DNA from 3 places in the Arthrobacter sp. 01T428 genome. Region 1 is predicted to be linked to each of the others. Evidence: riboswitches for the same ligand, from Rfam matches in the RefSeq annotation. Region 1 holds a riboswitch; each other region holds the start of a gene.

Region 1 (5,349 bases):
ACGTCGTCCAACTCATACGCTTGCAGCAGGCTCCTGCACCATTCCTCGAGCGTTTCTTCCTGGCTCTTCACGATCCGCCTCCACTGTCCGGTACAGCTGTTGTCACGGCAGGTCGCCGTCCACTCCAAGCGCCGCGGCGTCATCCCAGGTATCCACGTCATCGGTGGACCCTGCGGGGACAGGCACGGCCTGCAGATCAAGCCTAGCAAGCAGGCGGAAAACCGCGGCGTTGACCAGGCCACGTTCTTCTCCGGCAGCTTGCACTTCGCGCTGCAAAGCAGATACGCGGTAGATCCCGAGCAGCGGCTGCTTCCTACCGTCGCCGGATACGGACATGGCCCCGTCCGTGTCCTGGTGGCCTGCAACTTCCCGGAGCAGGACCGGAACCGCGGCGGCGGCCAGGGGCATATCGCAGGCCAGGACGAGAACCCAGGGCGCGTGCTTCGTGGACGGCTCCTCGCCGTCTTGCGTTTCGCCTCCGTGCCCCAGGGCGAGGAGTCCGGCGGCGATCGCGGCTGCGGGTCCGGCGAAGGGCGGCTCCTCCCGCGCGGTCAATGTGCCGTCCGGCAGAGTGCCGGGATCCGGGCCGACGACGACGACGCTTCCCGCACCGCGTGCGGCCGCCACGGCGCGCTCAAGGAGTGTGGCGCCGTCGTATCTCAACTGGGCTTTGGGCACGCCGCCGAGGCGGGAGGACTTGCCACCCGCCAATATCACCGCATCAAAGTCCACCCGCCCAGATTACCCGGGAAGCGGGCTCAATTCCGGTTCAGGCCGCCGACTCGGGCAGGAGGAAGGGATCCCATGCGGGCGCAGGTTTCTCAAGCTCCTTGATTTGCCAGATAGTCCCGGTGGGCGCCGCCGGAGTGAACCTCAGTTTCCAGCCCATCTCGGCTGGGGTGTGGTCACTCTTGGCGTTGTTGCAGCGCAAGCACGCTGCCACCAGGTTTTCCCAGGAATCCGCGCCGCCCCTGGATTTGGGGTGGACGTGGTCAATGGTGTGCGCTGCTTTCCCGCAGTAGGCGCAACGGTGACCGTCACGGCGCAAGACGCCGCGGCGTGTGACCGCCGTGATGGTGTTGTACCTTGGCCGGATGTAGCGATTGAGCAGAATCACGGAAGGACGTCCGAGAATCTCTTGTGGCCCGACGACAGGCTCGTCGCCTTCGGCCACTACGCTCGCTTTTCCGGTGAGCACAAGGACCAGCGCCCGGCGGAAGGTTACTACCGCCAGCGGTTCATATCCAGCATTCAGAACGAGTGTGCGCATGCACGTACCTCTTCACGGCCGCACCCGTCAGGGGCGCGAGGGCCGGCTGCCCTCTGCATGTACGGGCTGTGGATCGACAACCTAAGAGTAAACACCAGAAGGCCAGATCAACGAATCCATGCGGCGGTTCCAGCGCAGTGTCGGTCAAAGTTCATGTGCCGGACACGTAAGCGCACGCTCGTTAAAACAGGACATCCCCACCGGCGGACCAGCGGGGATGTTCCAGTGAAGCTATGTAACCGGGGCTATTTAGCCACCAACGCGGATGAAGACGGGGCCGGAGCCGACATTGACGCTGTAAAGGGCGGTGGTGCCACCGTTCCAGCCGCCGTGGACTGCCATGCCGTTGCCGACGTAAACAGCGATGTGGGCCATGCCCATGCCACCGTTCTGGTAGTAGACCAGGTCTCCCGGCTGCGCTTCAGCAGCGCTGACCGTACGGCCAAGGGAGAGGTAGTCTGCCGGCCAGCCGTGGAAGTTGATGCCAACAGCGGCCAGGGAGTTCGAGGCCAGGGCAGTGCAGTCCTGGGCAACGCCAAGCTGAGCGTAAGCTGCGGCAGCAATCGCTGCGCCCTTGCCGCTGGCAACCTTCGTGGCGGGCGAAACAGCAGCGGTCACAGAAAGCGTCGAGGAGCCGGTAGCGGCACCCGTGGCAGCCTGCGAAGCCGGAGCGGCTTCCTGGGTGGCAACCGGAGCTGCGACAACCGGAGCAGCTTCGGTGGAAACCACCGGGCGTTCGTACTTGATGGCGACGGAGGAGTCGGCCGAAATGCTGGCTTGGGCGATGGACTGGACTTCCAGGGCGGAGGTCGAAGTGGACTCGCGGGGAACGTTGGTTTCTGCAGCGTTGGCTGCGATACCGCTAGTGAGCACCAGACCGGAAGCAGCTGCGATAACGGCTGCCTGACGGCCTACGCCACCGGCGTTGCTGCCGACAGTCTTAGCGATAACGGCAAGCGAGTTGGTCTTGGTGACCGCGGCACGGTGGCGCGCAACAGTAGAGCGTGAAGACACGTTAAGAGGCCTCTCCCTATGCCCGCGAGGTAAGCTGTCGGATTCGGATGGGAGTCATCCGGCCACACTCCTCCCTCTCGGAAGTCGTGCGACTTAACCCCAAGGCCATCGGTGAAGATGACCAAAAGTGGGTCCCCCGCCTCTGCCAGACGATGTTTTGCGAACGGAACCTCGGGCAGTGGCAGAGCTAGGCAATCCACCCGAGTGCATCAACTCTCTAAAAGTTGATGCGAGTTAGACGGTACATGAGTTTTGGCTGAATGTCACATTCAGGTCACGGAGCGTGACAAGCATGCGAGAGACTTCCATCGGATTGGCTACAGCCAGCCCAGGGGGTCAACGACGTCGCCGTTGACCATGACTTCAAAGTGGAGGTGGCAGCCCGTGGAGGCGCCCGTAGTGCCGCTCAATGCGATGACATCGCCTCGGCCAACCGTTTGGCCCACCTGGACGTTGAACGACGACAAATGGTTGTACGTGGTTTCCAGGCCGTTGCCATGGTCCACCACAATGCGGTTTCCGCCGCCATACGGATGCCAGCCGGCGAAGGTGACCTTGCCGGCCGCGGCAGCATGGACCTGGGTGCCGCACTGGGCCACGAAGTCCTGGCCGCGGTGGAACTCCCCCAAACCGCCCGTGATGGGATTCACGCGGTAGCCGAAAGGCGAGGCCGTGGTCAGGGTGTCCAGGGGCGCCCCCAGGGTGCCCTTGGAGGACGAGGTCTTGATGGTGCCGACGGACTGTGCGCTCAAGAGCTGCTTGAGCTTGCTGTCCGGATCCGCAGTGGTTGACACTGCGGCACGGCTGAAGTCGATCGTGGCGCTTGCCGCGGCAGGAATCTCGGGCTGGGTGCCCACAGCCGAGGCGGCCTGGCTTGAATCCGCCGTGGCCGTCATGGCGCCGGTGCCCGGCATAGCGACTGTCAGGATGAGGCCCGTCGTGGCGAGGGCCACTCCGGCCTTCTGTCCCGCTCCGCTCGCGGCGGCGAATTCGGCCATCTGCCGCAAAGGACCCTTGCGGCGGCGAAGTTCGCGATGGGGATCGCGCGGCCGCTCGTGCTCGACGGCGCTTGTGCCCCGCAGCTCAGCAGTAGGACCGGACGCGCGCCTGCGGCCCCTGGTGTTCTGCGTGGTCAAGGTTTTCCTCTCTGGCAAGCCTGCGAAGTTAGCTGTCGGATTCGGGCCAGAGAGATCGTGGACCCGGTCCGCGCGAAGGGCACGAAACGCAAGGTACCCGGAGGGGCCTTGCGTTGTTTGCACTTCCGCTACGGACTTCACCCCAAGGCCGTCTTTCGACAGCCGATGGTGGTTCCTCCGTTTCTGCCAGTGAATGGACTAATCCACCTGATCCGCTGGCAGAACTCGGCTTCGGATCAGGTAACGCTTTGGTATCGGCGCCAGTATTTAACTATAGGGGATTAAGCCCCACGGTAATAATTTCGTTATCTTTGCGGGCGACCCCGCCGGGCCGGCTAGGCGACCGTGACAAACACGTGCGAGGCAACCTCAGGCGGCAGCTCCAGCGCGCCCTCGATATTAGGCACGCGAACGGAGATGTACTCCCCCACGCGCTCCAGGGACACCCTGGCGCCCGGGCGGATTCCGCCCTCGTCCAGCTGGACCAGAAGTTCCGGTTCCACCTGGATCGGTTCAGCCAGCCGGCTGACGGTGACCCGGTTTTCAGGTGAATATTCGTTCATCGCGTCAAGAAGGTTGACCACGCCATCCGTAAAGGCGTGGGACGCGGCTCCACCCAGCGCTTCGAGTCCGGGAATGGGGTTGCCATAGGGCGATTCCGTGGGGTGGTCCAGCAATTCATAGAGCCGTCGTTCCACGCGCTCACTCATGACATGCTCCCAACGGCACGCTTCATCGTGCACGTAGGCCCAGTCCAGTCCAATGACATCTGCCAGGAGCCGTTCGGCGAGCCGGTGCTTGCGCATGACCTCGGTGGCGCGTTTCCGGCCCGTTTCAGTCAGCTCAAGGTGCCGGTCGTTGGACACAATCACCAGGCCGTCGCGCTCCATCCGCCCGATCGTCTGGGAAACGGTGGGGCCGGAGTGCCGCAAGCGCTCGGCGATGCGGGCGCGAAGAGCCACGATGTTCTCTTCTTCAAGCTCCAAAATGGTCCGAAGATACATCTCAGTGGTATCGATCAGATCCGTCATCCAGCTCAGCTCCTCGAGCGCAGTATCTTGCGTATTTTCGCCAGCTCCAAGCTTAGCTTATTTGGAATTACTCCGGATAATTCCGGCGCTTGTCCACCGCCCGGTCCGCCGTCCTCTCCTGAGCCGGCGGAACGATGGGTTTCCACGTGGCGGACTATGACACCTTCGGTTCTGCCCCCGCCTGCGGTGTCAGGCAGAATTGGGGAGTCGAAGGGGCAGCTTGCCACCTGCCACGACCCATCTAGGCCGCTACTTCACCATTGGAGCATCCCGTGAGCGACAACAGCATCACCATCCCCGCCGATTTGCTGCCCAAGGACGGCCGCTTCGGCGCCGGGCCCTCCAAGGTCCGCCCGGAGCAGATCGAGGCCCTCTCCGCCGCCTCGACAACGATCCTCGGCACCTCCCACCGCCAAGCACCCGTCAAGAACCTGGTGGGCTCCGTCCGCGAGGGACTTAGCCAGTTCTTCCGTGCGCCCGAGGGCTACGAGGTGATCCTCGGCGTCGGAGGCTCCACCGCGTTCTGGGACGTCGCCAGCTTCGGCCTGGTCGAGAAGAAGGCCCAGCACCTCTCTTTCGGTGAGTTCGGTTCCAAGTTCGCTTCGGCGACCAACAAGGCACCGTTCCTTGAAGCTTCCTCCATCATCACGTCCGAGCCTGGTACCCGGCCGGTTTCCCAGGCCGAAGCAGGCGTGGACGTATACGCGTGGCCACAGAACGAAACCTCGACGGGTGTCGCCGCTCCGGTCAAGCGGGTTCAAGGCAGCGACGACGGCGCCTTGGTCCTGGTGGATGCGACGTCCGCAGCCGGCGGCCTGGATGTTGATGTTGCCGAAGCCGACGTCTACTACTTCGCCCCGCAAAAGAACTTTGCGTCCGACGGAGGCCTGTGGCTCGG
Region 2 (5,349 bases), on a different contig from region 1:
TACCCGCGGCGGCGAGGACATCCCGCTCACGGCGACCCAGTTCGAGCTCCTGCGCTACCTCATGGAGAACCCCAAGCGCGTGGTCAGCAAGGCCCAGATCCTGGACCGCGTGTGGGACTACGATTTCGGCGGCCAAGCCAACATCGTGGAGCTTTACATCTCATACCTGCGCAAGAAGATCGAGGCCAACCACCCGCCCATGATCCACACGGTGCGCGGAGCAGGCTACGTCATCAAGCCTGCCGAATAGCCGGGGCGCCGAATGTCCGCACTCTCGGGTATCCCCCGCCAGACCGACCATAGCTGGTTCAATCCTTCAACCTGGCACTTGCGCACGCGCTTGATCCTTCTCTCCATGGCACTCCTTGTGGCCATCTGCGGTGCAGTCGGGGTGGTCAGCTATGCCTCCATGGATGTGTTCCTCACGAAGCAGCTCGATCAGCAATTGATGCAGGCCTCCCACGGCCGCCCGCCGCAAGGCAACCCTGGCGGCCGTCCGGACCCGCTGGACCCCCGCGGCCAGAGCATCGGCACGCTCAATGCACGCATCCTTGCAGGCCAGGTGAGCAGCGATGCCGGCTTCTTGTCCTCCGATGCCACACGTGCGCCGTTGTCGCCCAGCGACGCCCGAATCCTGTCGGCGCTCCCGTCCGATGGCCGCCCGGTTGATCGCACGCTGTCCACTGGCGGCTACCGGCTGGTGGCCACCGAAACTCCATACGGCGATGTTGTCATCACAGGTCTCCCTCTCGCCTCGAAAGAGGACACCGAGGCCTCCCTCGTCTGGACCATGGTGCTGGTCTCCTTGGGCGGACTGGTCCTGATCGGGCTGGCCGGAACCGTGCTGATCCGCCGTACCATGCGGCCTTTGGAGCAACTCTCCGACGTCGCCACCAAGGTGTCGAAACTTCCGCTCGACGCCGGTGAAGTGGCCCTCGCGGTGCGTGTTCCGGCGTCGGCGGCCCATCCGAGCACCGAAGTGGGAAGCGTCGGCCATGCTTTGAACCTGATGCTGGACAACGTCTCGAGCGCCCTCGAGGCCCGCCAGCAAAGCGAAACCAAGGTGCGCCAGTTCGTCGCGGATGCGTCGCACGAACTACGCACTCCGCTGACCGCCATCCGCGGCTACACCGAACTCTTGCGCATGACCGAGACGTTCACCGAAGACGGGCGCAAGTCGCTGGGCCGGGTGCAGAGCCAGTCCGAACGCATGACCACCCTCGTGGAGGACCTCCTTCTCTTGGCCCGGTTGGACGAAGGGAAGGCCCCGGAATTCACCGATGTGGACCTCACGCAGTTGGTGATCGAGACCGTCAGCGACGAGAAAGTCATGGCCCCCGAGCACATCTGGCAGCTCAAGCTCCCGGATGAGCCCCTCACGGTCCGCGGCGACACCACCCAACTCCACCAGGTTTTGGCGAATCTGCTCTCCAACGCCCGCAAGCACACCGAGGCGGGAACCACCGTGGTCACGGGCGTGATGCGCTCCGCCGATGGCAGCGCCGTGGTGACCGTGACCGACAACGGCCCGGGCATCCCGCCTGAATTCCAGGGCAGGATCTTCTCCCGCTTTGCCCGTGCCGACGCCGCCCGGTCCGGCTCCGAGGGCACCTCCGGCCTCGGCTTGTCCATTGTGGAATCCATCGTTCAGGCGCACGGCGGCACGGTCGAAGTGGCGTCGCGGCCTGGCCGGACGGAGTTCGCGGTGCGGCTCCCGGCGCTCAGGACTGCCCCGGCCTGACGGGCGAACCAGAAGAGTACGACGCCGGTGCCCGGCGCGCGCAAGTCGACGCACCGGCGTCGTGATCTCCGTTACCTAAATGTGACTTAAGCTGGATCCTCCTGTACCGTCGAATAGGTGCGCTGGATCATTCCGGCCACCGCCGGGTAGGCGCCGAGCTCTGCCACTCCCCGGTGCCCAACAGTCCAGGCAGAGACGGGGGACCCAGGTCTCCGGGCAAGCGCTCATGTTGAGCCAGCCCTAGGGGTGAAGCCGTGCCGCCACGTTCCGCTGTGGCCACGGCCGGATGACCTCATCCGAATCCGACAGCTAACTCCGCAGGCGTCGAGAGGCAATCACCATGTCTGATTCCAAGGATCAGTCGCGCCCTGTTGCGCGCCACCGCGGCGAACCTGCCCGGAGAAACAAGTCACGTTCCACGCTGAGGCGAGCCGCCTCGAACCTCGGCACCGGCCAGCGCATGGCAGTTGTTGCCGGCGTCGTTGCCGTGTTCCTAGGCGCAGGCGCTGCCACCCAGGCCGCCGGACAAGCCATCAACGCCCAGGACATGAGCCGCACGTCCGAATCCCGCACGGTGGATCACTCAGCCACGCCTTCGGCCACCGCCACGCCGTCGGCGAGCGCAAGCGCGAGCCCCAAGCCGAGCGCTGCGTCGACGCCAAGCCAGGCGGCCGCGCCCGCTCCAGCCGCCGTCGCGCCCCAGGCTGCCGCACCGGCCGTACCCGCTGCACCCCCTGCTCCAGCGGCACCGGCTGCACCAGTCGCCGTCGATGATCCCTCCGGCGCCCAGGCCTACGCCGCAAGCATCCTTCCCTCCTACGGTTGGGGCCAGGGCGAAATGTCGGCCCTGATCACCTTGTGGAACAAGGAATCGGATTGGCGCACCACTGCCACCAACGCCTCCAGTGGCGCTTACGGCATTGGGCAGTCGCTGCCGGCCGAAAAGATGGCGTCCGAAGGCGCCGACTGGCAGACCAACTACCAGACGCAAATCCGCTGGGGCCTGAACTACATCAAGGAACGCTACGGATCGCCGTCCGCGGCATGGTCCTTCCACTTGGCCCACAACTGGTACTAAGCCAAGAGCCAACCACAAAGTACGTCGAGGTCCGTCCCTTCCGGGGCGGGCCTCTCCGTTTCTTGGCCAGGCAAGTGATGCGCCACGCTGGTCACACATCCACAGCCACGTCACAGGTTCCGCCTAAAGCCTTCATATTCGGCAACGGCACTCTGGATACATGACGCTCATCGAATCCACCTCCGGAACCCTGAAGGACCCCGCGGTGGTGCCGCCGGGCCTTCCCATCCAACCCAGCACTCCCATCCAGCGCGGCACGGGGCGGCGCGCCCCCGTGGACACCCACACCGCCATCCCCGTCCTCGACGTCACCATCCCCGTCTTCAACGAGGAACGCGATCTCGAAGAGTGCCTGCGCAGGCTTCACGGCCACTTGCGCGAATCCTTCCCGCATGGCTTCCGCATCACCGTGGCGGACAACGCGAGCACGGACGGCACGTTGAAAATCGCGGAGCGCGTAGCCCGGGAACTGCCTGAGCTCGCGGTTGTCCACCTTGACGAGAAGGGACGCGGCAACGCCCTTCGCAAGGTGTGGCTTGCATCGCCGTCGCCCGTTCTGGCTTACATGGACGTTGACCTTTCCACTGACCTCGCCGCACTGGCGCCCCTTTTGGCGCCGCTGATCTCCGGCCATTCGGACCTCGCCATCGGCACCCGACTGACCCGTAACTCGCGGGTCGTCCGCGGCCCCAAACGCGAGTTCATTTCGCGCAGCTACAACTTGATGCTGCACTCGTTCATGGGTGCCCGCTTCAGCGATGCCCAATGCGGCTTCAAAGCGATCCGGGCAGACGTCGCCCAGCAGATCCTCCCGCACACCATGGATAACTCGTGGTTCTTCGACACCGAACTCCTGGTCCTCGCCGAACGCTGCGGGCTCCGGGTCCACGAAGTTCCCGTCGACTGGATCGACGATCCCAATTCCAGCGTCGACGTGGTGCGGACCGCCCTCGCCGACATCCGCGGCATGGTCCGGCTTACCCGGGATCTCGTCTCGGGACGCATCCCGATTCCGGAACTGCGGGCGGCACTTGCACGCGGGCCTCTCCCGGCGTCGTCCCGCACTGCCGAGCAGAGCCCGCGCAGCAGCCTATTCGGGCAATTGGTCCGGTTCGCCGCGATTGGGGCTGCGTCCACCCTCGCCTATGTGCTCATCTTCCTGTTCTGCCGAGGCTTCATGGACCCGCAGCTGGCGAACTTCCTGGCGCTGCTCGTTACGGCCATCGCCAACACCGGCGCCAACCGTCGCTTCACCTTCGGCATCCAGGGCGGCAATCCCGTTCGGCACCACTTCGAGGGGTTGATCGTCTTCGGGATCGGCCTCGCACTCACCTCCGGGGCACTCGCCTTGGTGCACAGTACGACGACGCCGGACCGCTGGGGCGAGCTCCTCACCGTGGTCGCAGCGAACCTCGCCGCGACGGCAGTCCGCTTCCTGTTGTTCCGCCTTTGGGTCTTCCGGCAGCCTGCGGCGCCGTCGGCTGAACCCACGACACAAGCCAAAACGCGCACAGAAACGGCAGCATCATGACCTCCACGATCACTCCCGCAAGCACAGGACCCGCCGCCGGAAATGCTGACGCCGGCCCCGCCGTCGGGATTGCCGACGCACCGCGCCACTCGGCAGGCCCATCAACCCCGGACGCCACGCCCCGCTGGACCCGATACGCCTTTGGCCGGCAGCCCCGTTGGGTACGGCCGTCCGCCGCCGGGCTCCTCGTAGCCACCGCGTTCCTGTATCTCTGGAACCTCGCGGCCACCGGCTACGGAAACTCCTTCTACACAGCGGCCATTCAAGCCGGCACCAAGGACTGGACGGCGTTCCTGTTCGGATCACTCGACGCCGGCAACGCCATCACCGTGGACAAGCCTCCGGCCTCCTTGTGGATCCCTGCTTTGGCGGGCCGGATCTTCGGCTTCTCTCCCCTGAGCATGCTGGTTCCCGAGGCGCTGATGGGCGTGGCCGCCGTTGGATTCCTTTACTTGACGGTCAAGCGGGTTTCCGGACCAGGCGCTGGCTTGTTGGCCGGTGGGGCATTGGCACTGACCCCGGTGGCCGCGCTCATGTTCCGCTTCAACAATCCCGACGCCATGCTGACTCTCTGCCTGGTCCTGGCGGCCTACTTCACTACCCGCGCCATCGAACGGGCGGGCTGGAAGTGGCTCGCCGCTGCCGGCGCTGTAGTGGGCCTCGCGTTCCTGAGCAAGATGCTGCAGGGTTTCCTGATTGTTCCAGGCCTGGGACTCGCGTACCTCTGGGCCGCCCCGACCCCGTTGCGGCGGAGGCTGCTGCACCTGCTCGGCGCGCTGGCCGGAATCGCAGTAGTAGCCGGCAGTTATGTCGCCCTCTTCCAGCTGACCCCGGCATCGGCACGGCCTTACATGGCGGGTTCGCAAACCAACAGCTTCCTCGAGCTGACCTTTGGCTACAACGGGCTGTCCCGCATCACGGGTTCGGGCGAAGGCACGCCCGGCGGCGGCGGAGCGGGCGCCCCTGCTGGAGGCAATCTCGGTGGCCTCGGCGCCTTCG
Region 3 (5,349 bases), on a different contig from region 1:
TCATGACCATGTCAGCGCGTGCCCAGACGTCGTCGGCCTCGGCCACGATCTCAGCGCCGGCAACCGAGTATTCCTCGTCCGTGATACCGGAGCCCAGGCCTGCGCCCCGTTCCACCAGAACGGTGTGGCCGTGGGTGCGGAACTCGTGAACGCCCGCGGCCGTGATGGCAACGCGGAATTCGTTGTTCTTGATCTCTTTGGGGACACCGATGATCATTTTGGGCTCCATCTTCGAAAGGCTTCAACGGCCTTTTTCTCTGCGGGGGACTGTGCTTCCAGAATAAATCCGCTGTGAGCCAGCCGACAGGAAAGGCGATCGTCACGGTTGCCGACTTCCCCGGAATTCCGCGGTTTTTGCCGCCCTCGACTCGACATTTGTCGATATTGAGGGCGTCAGGTGTCGCCTGATGTTCGTGGGGCAAAGTAGTGTTTTCTCCATGCAGCAAGACGTGGAGAAAATCGTCGAGGACGTAGCACTCAAGTTGGGCCGTGGCCTCTCCTTGGAAGACCTTGACGGCGTGCTGCTCGCCTACAGTTCCAACCAGTCCCACGCCGACCGTGTGCGCGTGAATTTCCTCCTGAGCAAGCGTGTCCCGGTGGACGTCAGCGCCTGGCAGCTCTCGCACGGCATCGCAACCGCGGTGCGTCCCGTCGTCGTACCCGCCAATGAAGAACTCGGGATGGTCGGGCGGGTTTGCGTCCCGTTGCTGGTGCGCGGATTCCGTGTGGGATACCTCTGGGTCCAGCAGGACCTTGACGAGCAGACCGCGACGGCGATACTCGCCGAATTGCCTGGTGTCCGGGACGAGTTGGACCTCCTCGCGGGGTTGCTGCTCGATTCCAATACGGCGGAATCGGAGTTCCGGCGCCGCCGTGAGCAGGAATTCCTCGCTGCATGCCAAGGCGAGTCCAACGCGGTGGCGGCCGTGGCGGGATGGAAGGAGATCCAAGGCAGGGGACCGTGGCAGCTGGTTACCGTGCTCGATGCTGCGGACAGTGGCGGTGTCTCTGATCCGATCGCGGCGACCCTGACACACCGTTCCGCCGCACTGCAGGCCACTATCGGGGTCGATTCCGTGCTTTTCAGCGCCGGGACTGAGACGCACTCGGTCCTGTTGTTCCGCGAAACGGGCGGACGGGCAGAGCATGCCCAGGTCCTGGTCCACTATCAGCTGGAACTCGCCAAGCGCGCCGGCCGAAAAGTGGACCGCGTCATTCTTGGCATCAGCGAGCCGTTTGCGGCTATTCGCCAACTGGGCCGGGCGTACCGGCAGTCGAAGCTCGCGGCCCAGGCTGCCGCCGTCGATCCTCCGCTCGGCGAGCTCGTGGACAGCCGCTCGGCCGGGATCTATCAGTTGTTCGAACGGCTACAGGCGCCCGGGGGGTGGGACGATTCGGGTTCCGTGCACTTCCAGGAGATCGAGGACGCCGACCGCAACGGCGAGCTGCTGCCCGTGCTCGAACTGCTTTACGACAGCGACGGCTCCGTTCAGGATGTGGCCTCGAAGCTCCACCTGCACCGCAGCAGCATCTACAACCGACTGGCCAGGGTCCGCCAGCTTATCGGAGCGGATCCGCTGAATGGCGCCACCCGGCTCGAACTCCACGCAACGCTCAAGGCGCGCCGCTGGGCTGGCCGACCGCGGATTTGAAGCGCAGGTACCGGAAACCGCGCTGGCCTACTTGTTGAACTGCCTCAACTGAAGGCTGCAGCGCCAGCGGTCCGGGCGGTGCTGAATCATCTGCGTCCAGGTGTTCCGGCAGCATCGTCCGTGCCACTCGACGGCAAATGCTCGATGCCCTCCCATCCTCACTGCAGTGCCTTGGTTGCTGCGTCCAGAATCGACCCAAGATCGACGCCCGGTTGGGTAGGCGGTGGCGTCGGTGTGGGGCTGGCCGGGGTCCGTGGCTTCCAAGAACCTGTGGGTGCGGGAGTCGGAGACGCTGGATCCGTCGGATCCGGTGTCGGGGTTGGGCTAGCGGGTCCGGTCGGACCGGGGCTGGGAGCCGGCGCAGGCTGGGCCGGAACCGGGGTGGAAGGAACAGGCGCCGGGGTGAGGCTTGGGGGCAGCGCTGACGGGAGGGCAGGAACCTGAACGGAGATCGACGGTGCAGGGACGCTCGACGATTCGACAGCTACCGGTCCTTGCGGCGAATGCTGCGCCGGGTCCCCGGCCTGGCCGGACTTGGCGCTCGGGGTAGCTGCCGAAGGTGATTCCGCAGCGCTGGGGGAGGTGCTTGGCGTCGTGGAAGGAGCGCCGGATTGCGTGGAGTCCTGGCTGTCTGCGCTGGCAGCGTCCTGGGCACGGGATTCCTGGCCGAAGAAGGGCAACTCGAGGGCTTGTCCCAGGGAGCCGGCGGCCAACAAGATGCCTAGGGCACCTGTCACCACTGCCATTCGGTTGCTCATCGTCCGGACGGCGGCGGCCTTCTTGAGGACGGCGTGTGGTTCACGGCTGAAGGAGGAACCGGTAAGGGTCGCCGGACCGGCGCCGGCGCGGGTTGCCGCGGGAAGTGCCGTTGTGGCTGCGTGCTCGGTTTTGGCCGACTCTGCTGTCGCGCGAGCCAAGGTCGCAGCAGACACCGTCGGTATGGCCGCAGTGGCCGGCTCAGCTGTCGCAGGAGCCGCGGTCTCGGCAGCGACAGCCGGTATGGCCGCGGTGGCAGGTTCTGTCGCCGCGGCAGGCACTGTTTGAATGGCCGCAGTTTCGCTGGCTTCTGAGGCCCGCTTCCGTTCGGCCGCCCGGGCGGCCGCGCGCGTGGTGGGTGCCGCCGTCGTCGGGGTTGCGGCGGTGGTGGGTGCCGCCGTCGAACTCAAAGGTTCGGAAGCCGGCGCAGCGATGAACGGTTCGCTGTCTGTGGCCCGACGACGTCCGGTTGGTTTGGTGCTCTCGCCCGCCACTTGGGCACGGCGAGGCTGATCCATGGTTGGGGACATGGTGATTGCCTCTCAACGCCTTCGAGGTTAGCTGTCGGGTTCGGACGAGGCCGTCCGGCCGCGCGTGGCGGCTTCACCCCAAGGGCCTGAAGTGGGCCCGGAGACTCTGGGTCCCCCGTCTCTGCCGCGGGTCTGGCGGATTCCGGGTTGCGGCAGAGCTCGGCGTCAACCCGGAAGCGGCCCGGTTGGGGACTGGGTCGCCCCTCGACGTTACAACAGCCGGCATGCAAAGTCACATTTGAATAACGGGCGCGGTGACCCGTTTTTGCCCGGCCTGGCCGGCGATGAGTCCCGCGACGTGTTCGGCGTCGCGGCCGACCCCGCCCACGAGGCCGGAGGTCAACCCGTATTGGAAGGGCATGCCCGCAAAGAACAGTCCTGGGAGTTGTTCTACGGCGCCCCGGAGGGTGAGCGGCCAGCCGTCCCCATCCGTGGGAAGTCCTTGGATCCAGCCAAAGTCCGGTTGGTAACCAGTAGCCCAGATGACCGTGGACACCGGTATCGCGTGGCCTTCATCGGTCAGGGGTTGGCCATCGCGCGTGCCCTTCAGGCGTGGTAGGCGGGTGACTCCCGCGGCGTCGAGCTCCCGCGTTGAGGTCCGGATCAGTGGCGCGCCGTGCTGGGTGAACCCGAGCGCGACCTTGCGGCCGATAGGGGTGGATCTGTTCAGCACCTTGTGGATGAAGAGCCACCAAAGCCCGCCGGCGTATCGCGTCACGGGGCCCGGAATGTGGAACGGAGGGTTTCCTGCGATGTAGGTGCGGTGCGTGGGTGCGAGCTCCAGGGCGATTTCGACGCCGGAGGTGCCGGAGCCGACCACCAGGACATCTCCGGGCGGAATTGAGTCCGGGTTGGAGTATTCCGCTCCGTGCAGTTGGTGGATGCCTGGATCGAGATCCCTGGCGAACGCCGGGACCCGTGGCTGTGTATTCGGGCCCGTGGCAACAACAACGTTTCTCGCCAGGATCGACCCGGCGCTCGACTGCACCCGGAACCGGCCGTCCTCCCGCTCGATGCCGACGACGCGGGCGCCATGGCGTACCGGGAGTTCCCAGTTCGTGGCGTAATTCTCGAGGTATTCGGCCATGGCGTCTTTGCCGGGAAAGGTCCCCCGGGCGGCTGGAAATGGCAGGCCGGGAAGGGAATCGTGCTGCGCCGGGGTGAAGAGGCGCAAGGAATCCCATCGGCTCCGCCACACGTCGCCGACGCGGGCCTGCGAGTCCAGGATGAGGAAATCTTGCAGGTGTTTCTTCAGGTGGTATCCGGTGGCGAGCCCCGCCTGCCCTGCGCCCACAATTACCGTGTTCACTGCCTCATTGCTGTCCATCGCGAAGCCTCCTGAGGTGTCCGAGGTGATTAGAATAGCATTCCAGTCACTGGAATGCTATTCTTTTTTCGTGGAAATCCGGCACAATGACAGGCGCTTAGCTCAAGCTGTCGCAACCAAAGCTGCCGTGGTGGAGGCCGCCCGTCAGCTGTTTCTGAGCAAAGGGTATGTGGCCACCACTATCGGGGCCGTTGCCGAGCAAGCAGGTGTGGCCGTCCAGACCATCTACAACTCCGTGGGCAACAAGGCTGCGCTGCTCTCGGCCGTGGTCGACGCGACGGCGGCGGGTCCGGATGCTCCCCGTTCCGTGCCGGAGACCATGCGCGAGCGGACTGCCGCAGCCGCCGACGCCGGAGCGGTCCTGGCGCTGTTGGCCGACTGGTTTGCCGAGGTGAATCCGCGGAGCACCCAATTGTTCACCGTCATGCGGCAGGCCTCCGCCGTCGACGCCGAAGCCGCAAAAGTGGAGCGGGACCGGGCCGAAACCCGGCTACGGAACTATGCGGAAGCTGCGGCCGCGCTCAGGCGGCGCGGGGCACTGAGCTCCGGCATGAGCGACGAGCAAGCCGCTGCCGTGATCTGGTCGGTGGGTCATCCGGACACCTACCGGTCACTCGTGCTGGACTTCGCCTGGGGATTGGACCGCTACCGGGATTGGGTCCACGCTGCGCTCAAGGCGGCCCTCGCGTAGCTTTTCTACTTGTTGCTTTCCTCTTCCGCCGCGGCCGTCTTCTTCTGGGTTTCCAGCCACGTCATGATGTCCGCGAGCCTGATGCGCCGATGCGTGCCGCGGTATTCCACCGGGATTTCGCCACGGTCAGTCATGTTCCGCAGGTAGGTGTGCGAGATTCCCGCGAGTTCGGCCGCCCTCGACGTCGTGAGCATTTCCTCGACGCTGCTCACCGTCACAGCTTCACCTCGGCCCAGCCTGCCAAGGAGGTCGACGACGGCGTCCCTCGCCTCATCCGGCAGCCGGTGGACCGTGCCATCCACGAAGACGGTGATGTCGTTGCTGTCCTGGAGTGAGCGCGCCAGGTTACGGGCGTCGTCCGCGGGCAAGCCAGGCGTCACGCGGGGAGCTATC

Evidence for each region. A riboswitch is a leader RNA that binds a small molecule or an ion and turns the genes downstream of it on or off. The one in region 1 is predicted to bind cyclic di-AMP.
Region 2: it holds a riboswitch for cyclic di-AMP, as region 1 does, so the genes downstream of both, AC1DJB_RS07430 (aggregation-promoting factor C-terminal-like domain-containing protein) here and AC1DJB_RS05565 (NlpC/P60 family protein) in region 1, are expected to answer to the same signal.
Region 3: it holds a riboswitch for cyclic di-AMP, as region 1 does, so the genes downstream of both, AC1DJB_RS14045 (hypothetical protein) here and AC1DJB_RS05565 (NlpC/P60 family protein) in region 1, are expected to answer to the same signal.

What each region holds. Positions count from the first base shown of each region.
Region 1 is NZ_JBFTPW010000003.1:52,062-57,410, forward strand. Features, by position in the region: gene AC1DJB_RS05550 (DUF6457 domain-containing protein) at 1-71, opposite strand, end outside; gene mobA (molybdenum cofactor guanylyltransferase) at 103-732, opposite strand; gene AC1DJB_RS05560 (HNH endonuclease) at 770-1,270, opposite strand; gene AC1DJB_RS05565 (NlpC/P60 family protein) at 1,520-2,284, opposite strand; cyclic di-AMP (ydaO/yuaA leader) riboswitch at 2,290-2,456, opposite strand; gene AC1DJB_RS05570 (M23 family metallopeptidase) at 2,602-3,420, opposite strand; cyclic di-AMP (ydaO/yuaA leader) riboswitch at 3,423-3,630, opposite strand; gene AC1DJB_RS05575 (iron-dependent transcriptional repressor DtxR) at 3,756-4,451, opposite strand; gene serC (phosphoserine transaminase) at 4,724-5,349, shown strand, end outside.
Region 2 is NZ_JBFTPW010000004.1:157,474-162,822, reverse strand. Features, by position in the region: gene AC1DJB_RS07440 (response regulator transcription factor) at 1-250, shown strand, start outside; gene AC1DJB_RS07435 (sensor histidine kinase) at 263-1,741, shown strand; cyclic di-AMP (ydaO/yuaA leader) riboswitch at 1,906-2,079, shown strand; gene AC1DJB_RS07430 (aggregation-promoting factor C-terminal-like domain-containing protein) at 2,082-2,819, shown strand; gene AC1DJB_RS07425 (bifunctional glycosyltransferase family 2/GtrA family protein) at 2,980-4,350, shown strand; gene AC1DJB_RS07420 (glycosyltransferase family 39 protein) at 4,347-5,349, shown strand, end outside.
Region 3 is NZ_JBFTPW010000011.1:103,107-108,455, forward strand. Features, by position in the region: gene ald (alanine dehydrogenase) at 1-217, opposite strand, end outside; gene AC1DJB_RS14040 (PucR family transcriptional regulator) at 438-1,652, shown strand; gene AC1DJB_RS14045 (hypothetical protein) at 1,811-2,938, opposite strand; cyclic di-AMP (ydaO/yuaA leader) riboswitch at 2,941-3,086, opposite strand; gene AC1DJB_RS14050 (flavin-containing monooxygenase) at 3,171-4,265, opposite strand; gene AC1DJB_RS14055 (TetR/AcrR family transcriptional regulator) at 4,336-4,956, shown strand; gene AC1DJB_RS14060 (helix-turn-helix domain-containing protein) at 4,962-5,349, opposite strand, start outside.